One region of the Rhodoferax sp. EU05-FHT12H12 genome, then DNA from elsewhere that is predicted to be linked to it. Evidence: predicted binding sites of a transcription regulator. Region 1 holds the regulator's gene; each other region holds the start of a gene.

Evidence for each region. The regulator FNR, encoded in region 1, switches genes on or off when oxygen is low (the NO sensors DNR and NnrR bind a similar motif). The targets are predictions, from matches to a motif close to TTGATNNNNATCAA.
Region 2: the regulator FNR is predicted to act here: its motif matches at 910-923, upstream of AC3WS7_RS17855 (DUF2189 domain-containing protein).
Region 3: the regulator FNR is predicted to act here: its motif matches at 4,656-4,669, upstream of AC3WS7_RS15795 (universal stress protein).

The regions. Positions count from the first base shown of each region.
Region 1 covers NZ_JBYTDI010000001.1:69,973-77,501, forward strand. Annotated here, with positions in the region: gene ccoN (cytochrome-c oxidase, cbb3-type subunit I) at 1-358, shown strand, start outside; gene ccoO (cytochrome-c oxidase, cbb3-type subunit II) at 372-998, shown strand; gene AC3WS7_RS00310 (cbb3-type cytochrome oxidase subunit 3) at 1,017-1,154, shown strand; gene ccoP (cytochrome-c oxidase, cbb3-type subunit III) at 1,174-2,088, shown strand; gene ccoG (cytochrome c oxidase accessory protein CcoG) at 2,113-3,582, shown strand; gene AC3WS7_RS00325 (FixH family protein) at 3,592-3,867, shown strand; gene AC3WS7_RS00330 (hypothetical protein) at 3,885-4,121, shown strand; gene fnr (fumarate/nitrate reduction transcriptional regulator Fnr) at 4,122-4,841, opposite strand; gene hemN (oxygen-independent coproporphyrinogen III oxidase) at 5,038-6,438, shown strand; gene AC3WS7_RS00345 (sulfite exporter TauE/SafE family protein) at 6,448-7,131, shown strand; gene AC3WS7_RS00350 (GGDEF domain-containing protein) at 7,171-7,529, shown strand, end outside.
Region 2 covers NZ_JBYTDI010000009.1:27,597-35,125, forward strand. Annotated here, with positions in the region: gene AC3WS7_RS17845 (Spy/CpxP family protein refolding chaperone) at 10-492, shown strand; gene AC3WS7_RS17850 (glutaredoxin domain-containing protein) at 495-860, opposite strand; gene AC3WS7_RS17855 (DUF2189 domain-containing protein) at 969-1,814, shown strand; gene AC3WS7_RS17860 (DUF2788 domain-containing protein) at 1,814-2,023, shown strand; gene AC3WS7_RS17865 (NnrU family protein) at 2,035-2,613, opposite strand; gene AC3WS7_RS17870 (GGDEF domain-containing protein) at 2,630-4,189, opposite strand; gene AC3WS7_RS17875 (alpha/beta fold hydrolase) at 4,203-5,150, opposite strand; gene minC (septum site-determining protein MinC) at 5,568-6,347, shown strand; gene minD (septum site-determining protein MinD) at 6,385-7,200, shown strand; gene minE (cell division topological specificity factor MinE) at 7,204-7,467, shown strand.
Region 3 covers NZ_JBYTDI010000005.1:264,552-272,080, forward strand. Annotated here, with positions in the region: gene AC3WS7_RS15770 (GGDEF domain-containing protein) at 1-1,288, opposite strand, end outside; gene AC3WS7_RS15775 (hypothetical protein) at 1,331-1,609, shown strand; gene AC3WS7_RS15780 (thioredoxin domain-containing protein) at 1,849-2,466, shown strand; gene AC3WS7_RS15785 (YitT family protein) at 2,580-3,203, opposite strand; gene AC3WS7_RS15790 (M90 family metallopeptidase) at 3,240-4,073, opposite strand; gene AC3WS7_RS15795 (universal stress protein) at 4,152-4,592, opposite strand; gene AC3WS7_RS15800 (hypothetical protein) at 4,997-5,896, shown strand; gene AC3WS7_RS15805 (YjgN family protein) at 6,003-7,208, shown strand; gene AC3WS7_RS15810 (M48 family metallopeptidase) at 7,212-7,529, shown strand, end outside.

The sequences.
Region 1 (7,529 bases):
CATGGGCTCCATGTACTACCTGATTCCCCGCCTGTTTGGCCAGAAGCAGATGTTCAGTGTCAAAGCCATTGAGCTGCACTTCTGGGTGGCCACCATCGGCATCGTGATTTACATCGCCGCGATGTGGATTGCCGGTGTGATGCAAGGCCTGATGTGGCGCGCCATCAACCCCGACGGAACGTTGACCTACACCTTTGTGGAGTCGGTGAAGGCTACGTATCCCTTCTATGTGCTGCGTCTGCTTGGCGGTCTGCTCTACCTGAGCGGCATGCTGATCATGTTGTGGAACACCCTGAAGACCGCGACTGCCGGCCGGGCCACTACCGTGACCATCCCAACCGTCGCTGCCCACGCCTAAGGAGAACAAGAATATGGCTAACGAAACCAAAAGCTCCGGCTTGTCGCACGAGAAGATTGAGACCAACAACTTCTTGATGATTGTGTTGATCCTGTTGGTCCTGCTGGTGGGCGGTATGGTGGAAATTGTTCCACTGTTCTTCCAGAAGTCCACCACCGAGCCGATCAAAGGCATCCAGCCGTACACCGCGCTGCAACTGGCAGGCCGTGACGTCTACATCCGCGAGGGTTGCTACAACTGCCACTCGCAGATGATTCGCCCCTTCCGCGCCGAGACGCTGCGTTACGGCCATTATTCGGTTGCGGGTGAGTCGGTGTACGACCACCCCTTCCAGTGGGGCAGTAAGCGCACGGGCCCCGACTTGGCACGCGTGGGCGGCAAGTACAGCGACGAATGGCACCGCATTCACTTGGTGAACCCGCGCGATGTAGTGCCTGAGTCCAACATGCCTGCCTACCCTTGGCTGGCAAAGAACCAGGTGGCCGCCGCAGAGATGCCCGCCCGCATGAAGGCCCTGCGCACGGTGGGCGTGCCCTACACCGACGAGCAGATTGCCAAGGCACCGGAAGAGGTGAAGGGCAAGACCGAGCTGGAGGCCACCATTGCCTACCTGCAAGTGCTCGGCTTGGCACTCAAGTAAAGAAAAAGGGAGATTTCCATGGACATCAATACCCTGCGTTCCGTGACCACCCTGGTCAGCCTGGTGGTGTTTGTTGGCATTGTCTGGTGGGCGTGGTCCAAGCGCCGATCGGGTGACTTTGCGCAAGCTGCCAACCTGCCTTTTGAGCAGGACTGAACCCGCATAAGGAATAAAAATGAGCGACTTTACGAGTAACTTCTGGTCCGTCTATGTGGCGGCCATCACGGTGATTGGCATTGTGGCCTGTCTGTTGCTGCTGTGGTTCAGTGGCAAGGCCAAGGCCATGACCGCCAACGACAACACAACCGGCCACGTCTGGGACGGTGACCTGCGCGAGATGAACAACCCCTTGCCGCGCTGGTGGGTGTGGCTGTTCATCATCACCATTGTGTTTGCTGGCGTGTATCTGGCGCTTTATCCCGGCTTGGGCAAGTCGGCCGGCAAGCTGGGCTGGACCCAGGAGGGCCAGTACCAGGCTGAAGTGGCCAAGGGCAATCAGGAAGTGGCCCCGCTGTACGCCAAGTTTGCGTCCATGAAGCCCGAAGACGTGTCCAAGGATCCGCAAGCCCATGCGATCGGTGAGCGTTTGTTCATGAACAACTGCTCGCAGTGCCATGGCTCCGATGCTCGCGGCTCCAAGGGTTTCCCCAACCTGACCGATGCGGATTGGCTGCACGGCGGTACACCGGAAAAAATCGCCGAGACACTAACTTTGGGCCGTGTGGGACAGATGCCGCCCATGGCTGCTGCTGTAGGTACCGGAGATGATGTGAAGAACGTGGCGCACTATGTGTTGAGCCTCTCCGGCAGCCCCCACGACTCGGTGCGTGCCGCTCTGGGCAAACCCAAGTTTGCCGCCTGTGCGGCCTGCCACGGTGGCGACGGCAAGGGCAATATCGCCCTGGGCGCGCCCAACCTGACGGATGATGTCTGGCTGCATGGTTATGGCGAGAACGCGATTGTGGCCATGATCAACAACGGCAAGGTCAACCAGATGCCTGCACAGGCTGACAAGTTGACTGCAGCGCAGATTCAGGTGCTGGCTGCCTATGTCTGGGGCATGTCCAACAACGGCGCGCCTGCCAAGTAAGCGACCGCTTTTCAGGACATTGTGTTGAACACAGCCCCCGACTCGCCCCGCAAAGTCATTCCGATTGCGCCGTCTCCGGACCGTGGCCCGATAGAGCCACCGCCCGGGGCCGATGCAGAAATGGTGGCCTTGTACGAGGCGCACAAGAAGATCTACCCGCGCAGTGTGTCTGGGTATTTCTCCAAGTGGCGTTGGGCGCTGGTGTTTCTCACACAGCTCGTGTTTTATGGTTTGCCCTGGCTGGAGTGGGGCCAGCGCCAAGCCGTGCTCTTTGATCTGGGGGCGCGGCGTTTCTATATTTTCAATCTGGTTCTCTACCCGCAAGACTTTGTTTACCTTACCGGGATACTGGTGATTTCCGCCTTGGCGCTGTTTTTGTTCACAGCGGTGGCAGGGCGTTTGTGGTGTGGTTATGCCTGCCCGCAAACGGTGTACACCGAAATTTTTCTCTGGATGGAAAAGCTTGCCGAAGGCGACCGTTCCGCCCGCATGCGCCGTGATGCAGGCCCCTGGAATTGGGACAAGGTATGGCGCAAAGCAGCCAAACAGGGCATGTGGGTTGTCGTGGCGTTGTGGACCGGGTTTACCTTTGTGGGCTACTTCACCCCCATCCACACCCTCAGCCAAGAGGTTTTGCAATGGGGCTTGGGTCCCTGGGAAAGTTTCTGGATTCTGTTTTATGGTTTTGCCACGTATGGCAATGCCGGTTACATGCGCGAGCAGGTGTGCAAATACATGTGCCCGTATGCCCGTTTTCAGAGTGCCATGTTCGACAAGGACACCCTGGTGGTGACCTATGACCAAGAGCGTGGAGAGCCCCGTGGCGCGCGGTCGCGCAAGGCAGATCCCCTGGCCCTGAACCTGGGGGCCTGTGTGGACTGCAGCCTGTGTGTACAGGTGTGCCCCACCGGCATCGACATCCGCAAGGGCCTGCAGTACGAGTGCATTGGCTGTGGCGCGTGTGCGGATGTATGCGACACCGTGATGGACAAGATGGGCTACGCCCGGGGACTGGTGAAGTACTCCACCCAAAATGCGGTGAGCCAACACTGGACCCGTGCCCAGACCATTCGCCATGTACTGCGCCCCCGGGTGCTGGTGTACAGCGGCATTTTGTTGGCGGTGGTGGTGGCCATGCTGGCGAGTTTGGCGCTGCGCTCGCCGTTCAAGGTGGATGTGGTGCGTGACCGTGGCACGCTGGCGCGTATCGTGCAAGGCGGCAAGATCGAAAACGTATACCGCCTGCAGATCATGAATGCGACGGAGCAGGACCAGGACTTCCGCATTGGCGCCAGCGGGATAGAGGGCATCAGCATCCAGTTGGACAGCCCTACCGTTGCCATTGGTGCTACCCAGGCGCGCTGGGTCGCGGTCCGGGTGCAAGTGCCATATGAGGCCGTCCCCGCAGGCTCACACGCCATCCAATTTGAAGTGGCCGATGCGGAGCACAAGATGGCCGTGACCGAAAAATCGGTGTTTATCGTTCCCCGTTAAGGATTCACCATGGACTCTCCTTCTATCTCCTCCCAACCCTGGTGGCACTTTGGCCACGTCTGGTTGGTGTTGTCTGGCCCGGCCATTGTGGTGGTCGCCGGCTTCGTCACGCTGTACCTGGCCATGTCCGGTGCAGACCCGGTGGTGGACCAAAACTACTACCAAAAGGGCATTGAGATCAACCGTACGCTGGAAGGTGCCCCGGAGAGCCTGGCGCCCGCCATGCAAGCGCGTAACCACGCTGCGACGGGCGTCAAAGCGCCTGTGGCCCAGTCCAAACCCTGATTCCCAAGAGGCGCACCATGCCCAAAGTCAAATGGACAGCAATTGTGTGGCCTGCTTTTTTGACGGCGTGTTTGCTGGAGGTGTTGGTGTTCGCGTTTGTCGACCCGCATGAGTTGCACTGGCTGGGGCGGCCTGTGGAGTTCTCGCGCCAGGGTGTTTACACCGTGGCGTTCTTTGTGTTTTGGGTGATCGCGCTGGTCGCCAGTGGACTGGCAGCACTGCTGTGTCTCAGCCCTGCAGAGGTCAACGACTGATCAGTTGCAGACTTTAGGATTCACGATGTCTTTGAGGGCATCGGTGTTCAAGATGCGCACGTGACGCTGTTTCACTTCCACGATGCCGTCTTCCACAAACTTTGAAAAAGTGCGGCTGACGGTTTCGAGCTTGAGGCCGAGGTAGCTGCCAATTTCTTCGCGCGTCATGCGCAGTACCAACTCCGACTGCGAGAAGCCGCGTGCGTGCAACCGCTGCACCAGGTTCAACAGGAAGGCGGCCAGGCGCTCTTCGGCGCGCATGCTGCCCAGCAGCAGCATGACGCCGTTCTCCCGCACGATCTCGCGGCTCATGATCTTGTGCACGTGGCGCTGCAGTGCGTTCACTTCGCGTGACAGTTCTTCAATGCGCTCAAAGGGCATAACGCAGACTTCGGCGTCTTCCAGCGCCACGGCGTCGCAGGTGTGGTGATCGTTGACGATGCCGTCCAGACCAATTACTTCACCCGCCATCTGAAAGCCGGTGACCTGGTCACGCCCGTCCTCCGAGGCCACGCAGGTCTTGAAGAAGCCGGTGCGAATGGCGTAGAGGCTGGTAAAACGCTCGCCATTGCGGAAGAGGGTGCTACCCCGTTTGACTTTGCGGCGGCTGGCCACCACATCGTCAATCTTCTCCAGTTCGCTGGGGCTCAGACCCAGGGGCATGCAGAGTTCACGCAGGTTGCAGTTGGAGCAGGCGACCTTGATGGTGTGCGGGCTCAGGGGCGCGGTTGGTACGGGCGTGATGGCAATGTGCGCATGCGCCTCGCCTGGTTTGCCGGATGGAGTGCTTGGTTCAAACATGTGGTTCCCCTGATGCAAGTCAATTATCCGCCTTGGCACCCATCGCGGGCTTGATCTGTATCAATGTCCGCCGCGGGCGTTTGGGCGACATTTGTGATGCCAGTTTGGAGTATCCATGAACGCCGTCCTCGACACCCCGCCCATCTCTGAAAATTTGTTGACCCGTTTTGACGTTTCGGGGCCGCGCTACACCTCCTACCCGACGGCAGACCGCTTTGTCGAAGCCTTCACCGCGGATGACTATGCCCAGGCACTGGCCCAGCGCCGTAGCGGCGCCGCTGCCTTGGCGCTACCCTTGTCCCTGTATGTGCATATTCCCTTTTGCGAGTCGCTATGCTACTACTGCGCCTGCAACAAAATCATCACCAAGCACCATGACAAGGCAGCGACCTACCTGCGCTACCTGAGCCGCGAGGTGGACCTGCATACCGCGTGCATCGGTACCGGCCAGACCGTGAGCCAGTTGCACCTGGGTGGCGGCAGCCCCACCTTCTTGAGTGACGCCGAGTTGGGCGAGCTGATGGGCATGCTGCGGCGCAATTTCAACCTCGCGCCCGGCGGCGAATACTCCATTGAAGTGGACCCCCGCACCATTGACGCGCAGCGTCTGGACACCCTGGCCGAGCTCGGCTTCAACCGTCTGAGCTTTGGGGTCCAGGATTTTGACCCCGCAGTGCAAAAGGCTGTGCACCGCGTGCAGCCCGCTGAGCAGGTGTTTGCGCTGGTGGAGGCTGCGCGCGCGCGCGGCTTTGAGTCCATCAATGTGGACTTGATCTATGGCTTGCCCCAGCAGAGCCCTGAGTCGTTTGACCGCACGCTGGCCCAGGTGAACCAGTTGCGGCCCGACCGTATTGCGCTATACGCCTACGCGCATTTGCCCGAGCGCTTCAAGCCCCAGCGGCGCATTGCCACGGTGGAGTTGCCCAGCGCGGCGTCCAAGGTGTCCATGTTGTCACGCTCCCTGGCTGCCTTTATGGGTGCGGGTTATGTGTATGTGGGAATGGACCATTTCGCCTTGCCGGAAGACTCGCTGGCGGTGGCCAAGCGGCAAGGGCGCCTGCATCGCAATTTCCAGGGGTACAGCACGCAGCCCGATTGCGATCTGATTGCGCTGGGCGTCTCGGCCATTGGCCGCATTGGTGCCAGCTACAGCCAGAACGCCAAAACGCTGGATGAGTACTACGACTACCTGAACCAAGGACGCTTTCCCGTAGTGCGTGGCCTGGCGGTAACCCGTGATGACCTGGTACGCCGCGCCGTCATCATGGCGCTGATGTGCCAGGGCCAGTTGCAGTATGAATCCATCAACCTCGCGTATTTGGTGGACTTCAAAAACTACTTTGCCAGCGAACTGGTGGCCTTGCAGGCGCTGGCCGAGCAGGGCATGGTGGTGCTGGATGACAGCGGCATCCAGGTCACTACCCAAGGCTGGTTTTTTGTCAGAGCCGTGGCCATGGTGTTTGACAAGTATTTGCAAACTGACCGTACACGGGCCCGTTTTTCCAAGATCATTTAGCATCGTCGGATGCAATCGTCTCTGGCAATCACGGCCTTGGTGATGGGCTTGGTGGGTGGGCCCCACTGTGTGGCCATGTGTGGTGCTGCCTGTGCAGGCATCGGCCAGGCTGCGGGTCCGCGCCAGAACTCTGCACTCCTTCTGTTTCAAATCGGCCGGGTAGTGGGTTACGCCACGCTTGGGGGGCTGGCCGCGGCCTCCATGCAGGGCCTGGGCTGGCTTACGGTGCAGAGCGCTGCGCTGCGGCCCGTGTGGTCCATGGTGCATGTGGCGGCACTGGTGCTGGGCCTGCTGCTGCTGTGGCAGGGGCGCCAGCCGCTGTGGCTGCAGGCGGGAGCACGCGCGGTATGGAGTCGCACCCGCAACCTGGGCTTGCGATGGGGGCGCGGTGCGCCGCTGGGGCTGGGCATGTTGTGGGCATTGTTGCCCTGCGGCCTGTTGTATTCAGCCTTGCTGGTGGCTGCGCTGGCGGGCGATGTGGTCAGCGGTGCCGGGGTGATGGCTTTGTTCGCCCTGGGCACCTCGGTCACCATGCTGCTGGGGCCATGGCTGTGGTTGCGCCTGCAGGGGGCGCAGATGGGCGATGGAACCTGGGGCGTGCGTCTGGCTGGCGCCGCGCTGGCAGCCAGCTCGGCTTGGGCCTTGTGGATGGGGCTGATGCACAATCAGGCCCCTTGGTGCATTACCCCTTGATGCACGTCAAAAACCACTCCCCGTTGGAGGGCGCGCTCCATGGATCGAACCACTGCCACTGCCGAGGCTTTGCGTCTGGAAGAACTGCGCAGTTTTGGCGTCCTGGACTCCGCGGCTGAGCAGGCCTATGACGATGTCGTCAAGCTCGCCTCCTTTATTTGCGACACCCCGATTGCGCTGATTTCCCTGATCGACGAAGACCGCCAGTGGTTCAAGGCCAGGGTTGGTATGAATGCCATGGAGACCCCACGTGGCATTGCTTTTTGTGCGCACGCCATCACCGAACCCCATGCCCTCATGGAAGTGCCCGACGCGCTGGACGACAGCCGTTTTGCCAACAACCCGCTGGTGACCGGGGAAGAGGGCGTCCGCTTTTATGCGGGCGCACCGCTGTTGAC
Region 2 (7,529 bases), on a different contig from region 1:
GAGCTCCCCATGAAGACACATTTCAAAACCCTGATCATTGCTTCCCTGCTGGCTGGTGCTGGTGTTTCGGCCTTTGCCTACAAAGACGGCGACGCGATGATGGACGGCAAGCCACGCGCCGAACACCGCCGCATGGACCCGGCCAAGATGGAGGAAATGCACGCCAAGCGCAGTGCCGACCTGAAAGCCAAACTGAAGATCACCGCGGCACAAGAGGGCGCCTGGACCGCCTTCACCACAGCCATGAAACCACCGGCCCGCAATGCGCAGCAACGCCCCGACCACGCCGAAATGGAGAAACTGAGCACGCCCGAGCGCCTGGACAAAATGCGCGCCCTGCGTACGCAACACATGGGCGATATGCAGGCGGCCATGGCCAAGCGCGATGATGCGACCAAAGCACTCTATGCGGCATTGAGCCCCGAGCAGAAGAAACTGTTTGACGCCGAACACACCCGCAAGGGCAGCCAGCACGGCAGCAAACACCACTAAGCTCAGGCCAGCAAAGCCTTGAGGTCACCGCTGGCAATCAGGGCTTGCAGATCGCTGGCTCCGCCCACCAAGGTACCTTTGACAAACACCATGGGAAATGTGGGCCAGCCGGTCCACATTTTCAAGGCATTGCGGCGGCGCCATTGGTTGAGATAGTTGCCGTATTCCAGGTAGGTATGGGAAATTTGCGCCGCGTCCAACGCGGCGCGCGCTTTTTTGGGCATGGGGTTCAAACCCATGCCCACCACGACCACGGCATTGCGGGCCACGGCGGCCTGCACTTCCTGCACGATGTCGGCATGGTGTGTCGCTATGCGTGCACGCACAGCGGGGTGGATGTGGGATTCGTCGAGTACGGAACGGGGCATGGGATCTCCTGGGGCTAGGGCGCCCGGATTATGCGGTGAGCACAGGTGCTTGATGGATATCAATATCTGCGCCATGCTAGCGGCCTACACTGTGACCCCACCCATCGCATGCCCTCTTCCCCCTTTACCCCTCCTGCTGTTCGCACCATCGGTTTGATGCGCCCCATGGCCTGGCTCGCTCTCGCTTGGCGTGATATGGCGCGCGCCGGCTGGTCCAGTTTTGCCCATGGCATTGCACTGGCAGTGTTGGGCTCTGCCATTGTGGCCATGGCCCACCACCGTTTTTGGCTGCTGGCAGGTGCGCTGTCCGGTTTTCTGGTGGTGGCCCCAGTGCTGGCTACCAGCCTCTACGCTCTGAGCCGTGCGCTGGAGCGCAAGGAAACCGCAGATTGGAGCGTGGTCTTCAAAACCTGGCTGAATTGGCAAAACAGCCATTTCAATAAATGGGGCAACGACTACTGGTGCATGGTGCAGTTTGGTGCCCTGCTGGCATTGGCGGCCACGGGCTGGGTGCTGACCTCTGCCGCCCTGATTACCTTGCTGGCCCCCGTGCCCATCAACACCCCGCTGGAGTTTGTGCACCACGTGGTGTTGGCTCCCAACAGCTGGTTGTTTGAACTGTGGCTGGCCTTGGGTGGCGTACTGGCGGCACCCCTGTTTGCCTCCAGTGTGGTGTCCATGCCTTTGTTGCTGGACCGCCGCATTTCCCTGTGGCAGGCAGTGCTGACCAGCTGGCGCACCGTTCTGGCCAACCCCGTGCCCATGGCTTTTTGGGCAGCATTGATCATGATTTTTACGCTGCTGGGCCTGGGCTCGCTGTTGCTGGGCCTGATTCCGGTGATTCCCATGCTGGGCCACGCCAGCTGGCATGCCTACCGGGACTTGGTCGACGCATCGGCATTGCCGGCGCGTGAAGCGTATTCCGAGCCCTACCAGCCACGGGACAAGCACTGATGTTCGGGTTCTCTGAAGAGCAAATTGCCAGCTTTGGCCTGAGCTTCGGTGTTGCCGGGTTCATGCTCTACATGCTGTTCATCATTGGGCATCTGGCGTGGGAGTCAAAGGCCGGCAAGTTTGGCACCTTTGTGCTGTTCCTGGGCCTGGCCTTTGGCATGGTGGGTTTTGCAGCCAAGTTTGTCATCCAGTGGCTGCTGACGCCCTGAGCCCTGCCCACTCAGCCCAGCGGGCGAATTCCGATCAGGACGCCGTGCAGGTAGAACGCAAACAACGCCCACGCCAACACCCCCACCACCAGCGCGGCCACCGTACCTGGCAAGGTACCTGCCGCATACACCACACCCTGGACCCGGTCACGTTGGCGTGAGGCCACAAAACACAGCACCGCCCACACCAGAAAGCTGCCAAACAACAAGACGTGGGCCACGGTACCCGTTGTCAGCACATGTGCCAAAGCCCAGGTTTTGACCGACAACACCATGGGGTGGTGCACACGCGCCTTGATGGAGTTGCCCGGCACATAGGCCGCGGCCAGCAAGACAAAGGCCAAGAGGGTCAACAGCGCCGCCAGGTGGCGCATGCCGGTAGCTGGCATCCAGAGCACGGTGGGCGTTTCGCGGGCGACACCAAATCCCCAGACGATCAGGCCAAAACCCAGCAAAGACAAAACCGTATACGCCCCCTTGTACGCTTTCTCGCCCCACTGGCTGCGCAGGCGCGTGCGGGCGCTGTCTGCCACGATGCGGATAGAGTGCACACCCAGAAAAATGAGCAGCCCGGCAATCAGATAAGGCATGGCAGTGATCTCCAGATCAGGCGCCCAGCACCCGGTTTTTGCCAGCGCGTTTGGCCAGGTACATGGCCTGGTCTGCGCGTTTGATGGCGTCGGATGGTTCTTCGTTGGCGGCCAACTGGGCCACCCCGGCGCTGAAGGTGATCAATACTTTCTCGGTACCGGCAAGAAAGAACTTTTTGGTCAACTCCCGCTGTAAGCGGGTCATGGCGTCTATGCCTTTGTCCAGGGGCGTGTCTGGCAAGAGGATGACGAATTCTTCGCCGCCATAACGCGCCAAGGTGTCTTGTGGGCGCATGCATTCGCGCGCCACTGTGGCGAGGTGGGTGAGCGCAATGTCACCGGTAGCGTGACCCATGGTGTCGTTGAGCTTTTTGAAATTGTCGATGTCAAGCAAGGCGACGCTCAGGGGCACATCTTTGCGCCGCACGTTCGACACTTCGCGGTTCAGTGCTTCGTCCAGGCCTTTGCGGTTCAAGGCGCCAGTCAGCGGATCGTGGCGGGCCTGGGAACTCACACGGTCAAGTTCCTGGTTCAAACGGGCCAGCTGGGCATCGGTTTCTGTGGCGCGTTCGCGCATGTTTTGCAGTTGCTCGCGCGAGGCTTGGCTCTCCTGGGCCAGGGCACGTGTGGTCCCCACAACGTCTTTGAGCACTGGAGCAATCTCGGCGATCGACTTGGCTTGTTCAATCAGCTTCGCACTCTCTTCCAGCTTCTGTTGGAAGTTGCCAGTGGACTGCGTCATTTGCGAGAGCCGCTCCACAAACGTGGCCAGCATGCTGCGCATCTCGTTTTGCGCTTGCAGGGTCCTGGCTTTGGCGTCTTTTTGTTTGAAGATGACGTCTTTCAGGCGACGCTCCACGTCGTCCAGGCGACGCAGTGTCAAAGGTGGTGTGGATGCTTCCATCAACGCATCCATCTGGCCTTTGAGCCACTGTTCTTCCAGGCTCAGCTCGCCAATGTTTTCAAACACCAAGTGCAAAAGTTTGAGCAAGGTAGCACGCACTTCGGCCTGGTCTTCCGCTGCAAACGAGAGGCGGTGGCTGTAGTTCACCAGCATGAGTTTGGCAATGGCCACATCGGTACCGGGCTGGCGCAATGCCTTGACCAAGGTATCCGTCTGCTCGTTGAAACGCACATCGTCGTTGCCCAGCGCAGGCTGGGCGTATTCGATCAGCTTGCCGATCTGTGCCAAAAAATCTGTGGTGAGCGCAGCTGGTGCCACGCCGTTAGCAACCGGATCGGCCACCGGACTGGCTACGCCACCACCCACGGCCCCCTCCGGGGCGTTGACAGGCACAAAGCCGCCATAGGCCATCAATGCAGATTTCACACCATCCCAGCTCAGCCGGTCGATGGAGTAATCGAGCAAACCCTTCTGTTTTTGTTGCCCTGGCGTTTTGACGGGCAACGATTGGGCGATGTCTCGCAGGATGTCCGCCGGAAAATGCGGCACATGGGGAATGCCCGCAATCTCGTTGTAGATAGAGAGGTAATTGGCAGGGGTGGGAACCAGCTTGCGCGCGGTCAGCTGCTTGAGGGTTTCGCGGGCAATTTCAAAAGGTTTTTTGTCAGCCATGGCAGCACAGGTTCTACACAATGTTCAGGAAAGCACGTACAGCATCCACCGTGCGCCGGGGGTCCTCTTCGTGGGGCACATGCCCCAGATCGTCAAACACCACCAAGCTGGCATTTGGCAAGTCGCGCACAAACTTCTGGGCATTGTCCAGCGGAATCAACCGGTCTTGTGCACCCCAAATCACCAAGCTGGGTATTTTGAGGGTTTTGAGTCCATCTGTGTCTCCTGACAGACCCTGCTGAAACCGGTCGCGCAGTGCAGCCCGGTTGCCAGAGCGCAGTGTCAACTCGTAGTAACGGTCCACCAAGGCTGGCGTGACTTTGGCCGCGTCGCCATACACATTGCGCAGACTGCTCTGAATCACCCCCCGCGGCAATACGTACTCCATCACATGGCCCATCCCCGGCAAACGGGCCAGCTGGAAACCGATGGGCACGGATTGCGACACCAAGGGATAGCCTGCCGAATCCACCAAAATCAGCTGGCTTACCCGCTGGGGCTGCGCCACCGCCGTAGCCCAGGCGATATGGCCCCCCAGCGAATTGCCAGCCAGTACGAAGGTGCGCACCCCCATGACATCGAGCACCTGGGTGACGAACTGCACATAGGCAGCGATCGAATAGTCATGGGCCGGGTGGGGGCCGGTCAGGCCGAAGCCTGGCAGATCAAAACGGATCACGCGGCGCTGGCCTTGCAGCGCGGCAGTCCAGCCATCCCAGGTGTGCAGGCTGGCAGAAGTCCCGTGCAGCAACACTATCGGATGGGGGTCTTTGCGCGGCCCCTCATCACGCACATGCACCCGCATGCCGGCCACGTCCAGCCAGGTCGAGGGTGGTTGGGCCCAACGGACAGCCAGTTTGTCCACGCTGCGGTCCGGTGCCCAAGTAGCCAAGACACCCGCCACCAAAAACACCGCACAGCTGACAAGCACAACCAACACCAAACGCGAAAGGTATTTCATGGGAGCAACTGTACTCTTTCGTTCCCACCTTCGCGGACTCTAATAACCCTGTGCATAAATTTCTAATAAGCAACAAGTTATCCACAGTTTTTTTGAAAAAGGCAAAGTTACCCCCAATCGGGTAGCAAAACCAAAGCGCAGTCGCCCACATGGGTTCACACAATCTAAGTGCATGATTTTTATAAGAAAAAATGGCTTGTCCACACAAACTGGCTTTGCTTACCTACTACTACTATCTTTAAATAATGAATTTAGTTAAATAGCAGCGGACTTCTTTGGCGAGAAAGTGCACTCTTTTTTCTTTGCTAAAAAAAGTTGTGTACATCTGCAAAACCAGGGCACCAAACCGTCGAAACAGCCCTGTCGATCAAGTAAGATTTGCCAGCTTTCGTTTCCCCCTCCGCAAAAACCGTCTTCATGCCAGCTCCTTCCGCAGGTTCAACCTCCATTTCCAAGCCCGCCAGCTTTGAAATCAAAAGCGCGCAGCTCCCTCTGGTAGCGCTGCTTTTGAAATCGGACAACTGGGTGCAGGTAGGGGTCGAACTGCAGCAGCAATACGGCAAAGACGGCGAAAGTGCTGATTTTTTTGACCACGATGCGCTGGTCATCGACTTTTCCCATCTGCCTGCAGACACCCCGGTGCAAGACATGGTGCCTTTGCTGAAGGTTTTGCGCTCGTGCAACCTGGTTCCGGTGGCTGTGCGCAGCGCCAGTGCCGCGTGGACGGCGGCGGCCCTGGCCGTGGGCTTGGTAGAAGCGTCGCCTGAAGTGGTGCGCGTGAAACAGGCCGAACCGCCTGCCAAGGTGACGGTGCAAGAAGTGGTCAAAGAGGTGGTGCGCGAAGTACCCGGTCCGGCCACCCTGGTCATTGACAAGCCCTTGCGTTCAGGCCAAAAGGTCTATGCCCGCGGTGGTGACCTGGTGGTGTTGGCCATGGTCAACCAGGGGGCGGAGATTGCGGCCGATGGCAATATTCACGTGTACGCACCACTGCGCGGCAAGGCCATGGCCGGTGCACGCGGCAACACCCAGGCGCGCATTTTTTCGCTGTGCCTGGAACCCGAGTTGGTGTCCATTGCGGGCGTGTACCGCACCAGTGAAAACGCCTTTCCCAAAGAGGTGCATGGCAAGGCGGCCCAAGTGCGGCTGAGCAGCGATGGACAGGAAAAATTGCTCATAGAGCCGCTGAAGGCCTGAGCGCATTTCAAACTTTTATCCCGAAAGCATTTCACCCATGGCAAAAATCATCGTGGTTACCTCTGGCAAGGGCGGCGTGGGCAAAACCACCACCAGCGCCAGCTTTGCAACCGGTCTGGCCCTGCGTGGCCACAAAACCGCCGTCATCGACTTTGACGTGGGCCTGCGCAACCTGGACCTGATCATGGGTTGTGAACGCCGCGTGGTGTACGACCTGATCAACGTCATTCAGGGCGAGGCCAACCTGAATCAGGCCCTCATCAAGGACAAACAATGCGACAACCTGTATGTGCTGGCGGCTTCGCAGACGCGTGACAAGGATGCGCTGACGCAAGACGGTGTGGAAAAAGTCTTGGCGGATCTGTCGGCCATGGACTTTGAGTTCATCGTGTGTGACTCACCCGCCGGCATTGAGACTGGCGCGCTGATGGCGATGCATTTTGCCGATGAAGCGCTGGTGGTGACCAACCCCGAAGTTTCGTCCGTGCGTGACTCGGACCGCATTTTGGGCATGCTGGCCAGCAAGACCAAGCGTGCCATGACTGGTGCAGAGCCGATCAAGGAACATTTGCTGATCACCCGCTACAACCCGGCGCGTGTGGACCAGGGCCAGATGTTGTCGCTGGAGGACATCCAGGACATTTTGCGCATCAAGCTGATTGGCGTGATTCCCGAGAGTGAATCGGTGCTGCAGGCCTCCAACCAGGGTGTGCCAGCGGTGCACATGCAGGGCAGCGATGTGTCCGAGGCTTACAAAGATGTGATCGACCGTTTCCTCGGGACTGACAAACCCCTGCGCTTTATCGAAGCCCCCAAGCAGGGCTTGCTCAAGCGTCTGTTTGGAGGCAAATAAGCCATGGCTTCTTTACTGTCTTTTTTCCTGGGTGAGAAGAAAAGCACGGCCAGCGTTGCCAAAGAACGCCTGTCGATTCTTCTGGCCCACGAGCGTTCAGGGCGCAACGCCCTGCAACCCGAAAAGCTCATGGAACTGCAGCGTGAGCTGGTAGCGGTGATCAGCAAATACGTCAAGATCAATCCGTCTGACATCAAGGTTATCCAGGGTCGCCAGGACAATCTGGAGACGCTGGAAGTCAAGATTGAGTTGCCTGACGCGCGTTAATGCGTGTTTGCGTTTGCTATTGTATTGATAGCTATTGGCGCAGTATCCATGAGGGCTACAGG
Region 3 (7,529 bases), on a different contig from region 1:
AGGCGCGAATGGCGGTCTGGATACGCTGCGCGACCGCTTTGAGCACCTCATCCCCCGTCGCATGGCCCTGGGTGTCGTTCACGGTCTTGAAGCCGTCCAGGTCCACCGCCACCACGGCAAGGGTGTGGCCTCGCCGCTGGGCAAAGGCCAGACTCCGTTCGGCCACTTCGTCAAACAACAACCGGTTGGGCAACCCTGTCAGCGCATCGTGTTGGGCAAAAAATTTGACCTGCTTCATGGCCAGCGAAGCCTGCACCAGTGCGGCGCCCACCGCCTCGGCCTCTTGGAGGCGCATGGTGGGCAAGGCCACTTCTTCGCCATGGCTCAGGGCTTGGGCAGCGTCGTTCAGTTCACGTACCGAGGCCAGCACACGCAGGGAAATGGCGCGTGCCAACCACAGGCCCAAACCATACGCCGCCAGAATGCCGCCCAGTACCCACCCCAGATGGGAGAGAAGATCTTGCATCAACACGGCGCGGGGGGCACCCACCACCACACGCCAGCGCCAGGCCTTGGAGGTGGTGTAGGCCGTGAACACCGGCACACCGTCCTTGGTCTCTGACAGCAGGGTGTCGCTGTCACGCAGCGCCATGGCCGCCAGCAGCTCGGGCACAGCAGACTGGCCAAGATAACGCCCCGCATCACGCGAACGCCCCACAATATGGCCACTGCTGTCGAGCACCGCCACCAGCCAGCCCGTTGGCAAATGCTGCTGCCCCAGCAGCGTCTGGATGCGTGCGGGGTCCAAACCGATGTTGAGCACGTAGGGAACCCGGTCCCCCACCTTCACCGGGACCCCCATGGCCACCGCCTGACGGCGGGCCACAGGCCCCATAAACAGGTCGGTCAGCACGCTGGTTTGTTCGGTGAATGCGCGCGCGAGCTGCGGCGGAGTCCCGGTAGTGGGCAGGGGGGCGCCCCAGGGGCGCAGGGTGTTGAGCAGCTGGTGCCCTTGCACATCGGTCAGGATGTAGTTGTAGGCCAGCCCCGTGCCCAGGGTGTTGGTGGCGCGCTGGTAAAAGCCACGCAGGTCGCCATCGACGAGTTCCGGCGCCGTGGCCATGACCTTGAGGACGGATTCGATGGAGGCCAGATCGCGCTCCAGGTCAGCCAGAACCGACAGGCCCAACAACACCGTTTGTTGCTCCACCTGCTCGCGGCGCAACTGGTAGGTGGAATAGGTCAGCAGGGCACTCACCAGTGTGGCCGGCAGCACACACACAAAGACCAGCAGCCTCAAGTTGCTGCGCAACGAGTAAGGTCGATCCGACAGCTTGAACAGCAGCATGTAGTGGTGCCTGACTCTTGGTTTCCCTGACCCGAGCACACTATGGCAGATGCCGGCGCCACACGCAATCCATCGGGGCTGGCTACTGCAGAAATGATAGTGGGACGCATTGCCGCCACGGCCCTGGCGAGGCCAAATTCAAAAAAAACGAAAAAAACTTACCCCAAATTCATGGAGACAACGTTGTGGATAACCACCGGAACAAGCCGCCAAAACCGCGCCAGCCGTGGCTTGCCACACGACGCCTATTTTTTAAGCAGCCCAAGACATGCCTGGTGTGAAAGGGTGCAGTTTTGTCAATGGAGGGAAAAACTGTGCTAGCAAAAATGAACCGAAAATGAAAATCCAGAAATCGTTTTCTCACCCCGCAAAGTTGCACCCGTAAACTGTGCGTGACTTTGTGGATAACTATGTTCACAAGCGGCAAAACCCGCGCCAACAGGGGCTTTGCCAAGGGTGCCTGCAAAATGACCAACCCGGGAACCTTTTGGCTGCTGGCACACTCCACCCTTGTTGAACCTTGCTTGCACGGTTCTGCCCCCCAACTCTTCTGAACACCCATGCTGAAAGCTACCCCAACGCCCCGCGCCCAACGCCAACGCTTGCACCTGCTGGCCCTGCCCCTGGTGGCTGCCATGGCCGGTCTCGCAGGCTGCTCCAAGTCCGAAGAAACAACACCGGCCGCCGCACCCGCCAGCGCCCTGCCTCCCGCCCAGGCCTATGAAAAAGTGGCCACCACCAGCAAGGGCTTCACCGTGGGCGCATTGATGAGCGCCAACCCGGTGTTTGTCCTGTTTGACCCCCAGTGCCCCCACTGCGGCCACTTGTGGAACACCTCCCAGCCCTTGCTGGGCAAGGTCAAGTTCGTCTGGGTCCCGGTGTCTTTCATCAACGGCAAAAGTGCGCCTCAGGGTGCCGCCATTCTGGCGGCAGGCAACCCAGCCGAGTTCATGACCGCACACGAAGCCTCTTTGCTCGCTGGCACCGGCGGAGCCCCACTGCCCGCCAGCATGTCGCCTGAACACGAAGCCACCATCAAGGCCAACACCGAGTTGTTCAACAGCCTGAAGGTGGAGTCGGTGCCCTACATCCTGGCCAAGAACCTCAAGACCGGCACCGTGGTGACCAACGCGGGCGCCATGGAGACCGCGGCGCTGGCCGAGTTCCTGGGTGTGTAAACCCTGAGCGGGGCGGTGGCGCTGGGCTTGCGTGCCTTTCTTCGCCCTGCCCCGCAGCATGGACTAGCGCCTGCGCCGCGTGGCCCTGGTCGGCACCTGCATGACGACGAACGCTAAAGCACTGCGTAGCGCCCGGGCCGGTGGTTGATGGCGATGAAGAGATTCATCACCACGGCTGCCAGCACCGAATAGGCCACCCGCACCGGGTCCACCACAGTCAGGGCCAGCAGCACAATGGTGCAGTCCATGCCCATTTGCACCACGCCGGCGCGCCAGCCGCGCGACTGCTGCAGGTACAGCGAGACGATGGTGGCGCCGCCCAAACTGGCGCGGTGCCGCGCCAGAAACAGGCAGCCCGAGCCCAGCAGCAACCCGCCCAGCACTGCAGCATAGGCCGGGTGCAGCCGCTCGATGGCAAAGAGGCGCGGTGACCACTCGGCCATGGCCGACAAAAACGTGATGGCCACAAAAGTCTTGAGCGTGAACTCGCGCCCCATGCGGCGCCAGGCAAACCAGTAAAACGGCAGGTTGATGAGGAAAAACAGCTTGCCCAGGCTCACCCCCGTGGCGTAGTGCAGCACAAAGGCCACACCCGCCGTGCCGCCGGTGAGCAGCCCCGCCTGCGCAAACAGGATGAGTGCCAGGCTGACGAACAGCGTGCCGGTGAAGATGGCCTGCGCGTCTTCGAACAGCGTGTGCGTGTGTACCGGGGTGGTGAGGGCGTTCATATCGGGCATGGAGCAAACATTGTGCCGTGCCCCACGCCCCAGGCCTTACCAACTCGCCGGATCGACCCTAAAAAAGCCGCGCAACTCCGCGTACACCTGCGGGTACTCGGCCGCCAGCGCGCGGCCCTGCTCAAAAAACACCTCGCTCACCACGGCAAAAAACTCCGCCGGATCTTGCGCTCCGTAGTGGTTCAGCAGGCCCTGCTCGCCCATGAAGACCTGCTGGCGCAAATGCTCGTAGGCGTCTTCAAACACCCGCTGCCAGCGGGCGGCGTTGTAGCGCGCATCCCCCAGCACTGGCAGCGGTGCGCCTACGGCACGGCCGTTCTCCTGGTCCAGCTGGTGGGCAAATTCGTGGATCACCACGTTGCGCCCGTCATCCGCAGTGGCCGCGCCATCCAGCGTGTCTTGCCAGGACAGAATCACCTGCCCCTCGCCCCAGGATTCACCCGCCAGCGCCTCGCGCTGCTCCTGCTGCACACCGGCAGCATCGGTATGGCGGCGGTTCACCACAAAGGCACCGGGGTACATGAGGATTTGCCGCACCTTGGGAAAGTAAGCCGCCGCGTCGGGCCGGTTGAGCAACAGCAAACAGGCATTGGCCGCCACCACCACCCGCATCTCTTCGGTCACCTGCAGGCCGGCGCAGCCTATAAAGGTTTTCTCGGCCACAAACACCTGGATGTGCTGCTTGAGCTGCAGCTGCAGGTCGGCTGGCAGGCGGGCCACCATCGGCACACGGCGGCGCAGCAAGGTGCGCCAGTGTTTGGGAAAGGGCTGCGCCTGCAGCCCACGGCGCCGGGTGCGCTGCCACCAGGGATAGCCCAGCAACCAGGCCAGGAGCCCGGCAGCAGCCAGGCAAAACACAACAAAGGCCACAGGGCTCCGATCCAAAGCGTTGCAGGAACGCCGTAGCTGGAGGCCGCGTGGCCGTTTTCAAGCCATGGGCTCAGGCCCTTATCGCGTCACCAGCACCGGCACCGGGCTCTCAGCCACCACCTTGGTGGCCACGCTGCCCAGCATCAGGCGAACGATACCGGTTCGGCCGTGGGAGCCCAGCACAATCAGGTCGGCCCCCACTTCAGCCGCGGCCTGCACAATGCCGCTGGCCGCGGTCACCCCCTCCACCAGCTTGGCCTGCATGGCCACCACCGGGCCGCCTTCGCGGCACAGGGCGTCTGCCTGGGCATGGGCCTGGGCAGCCAGTTCCTGCGCGGCGGCGGCATAGGCCTGGTAGCCCATGGGATTGGCCTCACCCACACCCAGGTAGGGGTAGGGGTCAGACACGTACACCGCGGTGAGCTGGGCGCCATGGGTACGCGCCAGGCCCACGGCCAGGGAGCCAGCGTGGGCCGAAGCGGTGGAGCCATCGGTGGCCAAAAGAATGTGTTTGAACATACGCACCTCGCCTTCCAAAAAATGAACCAAGCTCCATGCTGCGCGCGGGCCGCGCTACAGTCATTGATATAGATCAGGTGCCGCACAGATGCAAGTCTGTCACTCTATTGCTATATTTTTGGTAGCTATTTGCGCATATTCCACGCTGGCTACAGCCCTATTTTACCTAAAAACCGATGACACCCCCCACTTGGCGCCCGACCCTGGGCGGCAAGTCCATCAACACCAACAACGGGAACGAAACCGCGGAGCGGCCTGCACCGCAGCTGCTACGAAGACGGCAAACAGACCGCCGACGACGCCCGGTTTGAAGGCGGCTCACGCAAGGCCTACACCCGTTGGGGAGCTGTCACACAAGCGGGCTACACTGGGATCAAGAGAAAAACAAGGGACACGAGCCACCCATGATCCCGTCGTTGAGACATCTGCTTGCCACGCTTTTGTTGGTCTGCCCCTTGTGGGCGCAGGCACAGACCATGCGTTATGCCTACCCGCCCCCCGAAAGCGGCTCCGATGTGCGCCTGAACTACTACTGGGAGCTGCTGCAGGCCGCACTGGACGCGACAAGTCCCAAATGGGGCCCCTATGTGTTGCAAGCCAGCCCCAAAGTCATGAATACGGGTCGGGCAGAGTTGCTGCTGACTACGGCCACCGACATCAGCGTCATGACTCGCACCACCAGCGTCGCACGCGAACAGGCACTGCGCCCCATCCGCATCCCGCTGGACAAGGGGCTGACCGGCTACCGCCTGTTTCTCATCAAGGCGGACACGCAGGCATGGACCGACCCCGTGCGCACACTGGAGCAGTTGCAGTTGTTGTCGATTGGCCAGGGGGCCACCTGGGTCGACACCGAAATCCTGCGTGCCAACGGATTCACGGTGGTCACCGCACCCACCTATGATTTGCTGCTGCCGATGCTGGATTCCAAACGCTTTGACCTGTTCTCGCGCGGGGTCAACGAAATCAGCCATGAGCTGACCAGCGGCAGCCGCGTCTACCCGGGACTGGCCATCGAGCGCAAGCTGCTGCTCTATTACCCGCTGCCGCGCTACTTCTTCTTCCCGCGCACGGCCGAAGGTGAGCGTCTGGCGCAACGCGCCGAGGAAGGCTTGCGCCTGCTCATGAAAAGCGGCAAGTTCGAGAAGCGATACCAGATTTTCAAAAAATCCATCCTCAGCGAGTTGCATCTCAGCGGGCGGCGTGTCTTCAAGATCAGCAACCCCTTGTTGCCCGCCGAAACCCCACTGGCCGAGCGTGAACTGTGGGACACGCTGGAGCCCGAGCTGCGCGCCCGACCCTGAACGCTTGGCCCGCCACAGGCGCCAAGAAAGGCGGCTGCATCGCTATATGATCGTGGCTACAACAGAGGGCGACAAGCCCCAACCACTTTCAAGGAGGACTCCCCGCATGCAACATGCAGACACTGCCACGTCCGGCGCAACCCATCCCTTCGACGCGCCCGACACCGAGGTGCAAGTGCCCACCTCGACCAACCAGATCCCCATCGCCTTCACCGGCTCCGGCAGCGAGTACTTCCGCATCTGGATCGTCAACCTGCTGCTGATGTTGGTTACGTTGGGCCTCTACTTCCCCTGGGCCAAAGCACGCCGCCTGCGCTACTTCATGGGCAACACACTGGTCGGTGGCCAGCCCCTGGGTTTCCATGGCGATCCCAAAAAAATGTTCAAGGGTTATGCCCTGGTCGGCGTTCTTTTCATCCTGTATTCAATCGCGGGCGAGTTTTCCAGCATGGCCGGTCTGGTGGCCCTGGTGCTGGTCGCCGGCTTGTGGCCTGCGCTGTTCAAGTCGTCCATGCAGTTCCGCCTGGCCAACACCAGCTGGCGCGGCTTGCGTTTTCGGTTCACCGGCGATTTGCCCAGCGCCTACCGGGCGGTGTTGCCCTTGTTCCTTCCCGGCCTGGTCCTGGTCGGAGGACTCGCTTTTGTCAACGATGAGTCTGCACCACCTGCCTGGTTCGGCTTCCTGGCCTTGGGGGTCATGCTGACCACACTGGCCATCACCCCCTGGCTGATGTGGAACCTCAAGCAATACCAGCACAACCACTACAGCCTGGGCCACCTGCAAACCAGCTTCCGAGCCTCGGTGGGTTCTTTTTATCTGCTGGCGCTCAAGATCATCGGCATGTGGTTGATGGCCATCGTGCTGCCCGTGGGCATTCTGTTTGGCCTGGCTTCCGGCATGGAGGGGCTGGAGGGCATGCGCAGACAAACCGGCATCTGGATGATGGCTGCCGCCTTCCTGCCAGCCCTGCTGATCATGCTGGCCGTGCTGGTCGGTATCAAGCCCTACGCCGTAGCCCGCCTGCAAAACCTGGTGTGGACCAAAACCGGCAATACCGAGCTGCGTTTTGTGAGCACGCTACGCGTGCGTTCCCTGCTTTGGGTCACCCTCAAGAACTGGCTGCTGATCGTCATCACCCTGGGCCTGTACTGGCCTTTCGCCGCCGTGGCGCTGGCGCGTGTGCGGCTGGAGGCCGTGAGCGTCAAGTCGCGCGCCAACCCGGATCTGCTGGTTTCGCAGGTGCACCCCCGTGAAGGCGATGCGGCGGGGGACGCTGCCGGCGACTTCTTTGGCCTGGATGTGGGGCTCTGAGCCGTGCACAGTGCCGGCAGCTCCCTGCCCGCCACCTACTTTGACGGCCGCAGCGCCCGCGCCCAGCCTGTGACACTGCAGCTGCTGGGCGAGGGCCGGCAGCGCAGCCTGCACATCCAGGGCGAGGGCGTGGACCTGCGGGTGCCCGCCCACCAGGTGCAATGGCCCGAGCGCACGCGCCACGGCCAGCGCCTGGCCCACCTGGCCAGTGGCGGCCATGTGCAATGCGACGACGGCCCCGCCTGGGACGCCTGGGCGCAGAGCCAGGGCCAGCGCGAATCACTGGTTGTGAAGATGCAGCAGAGCTGGCGCTGGGTAGCC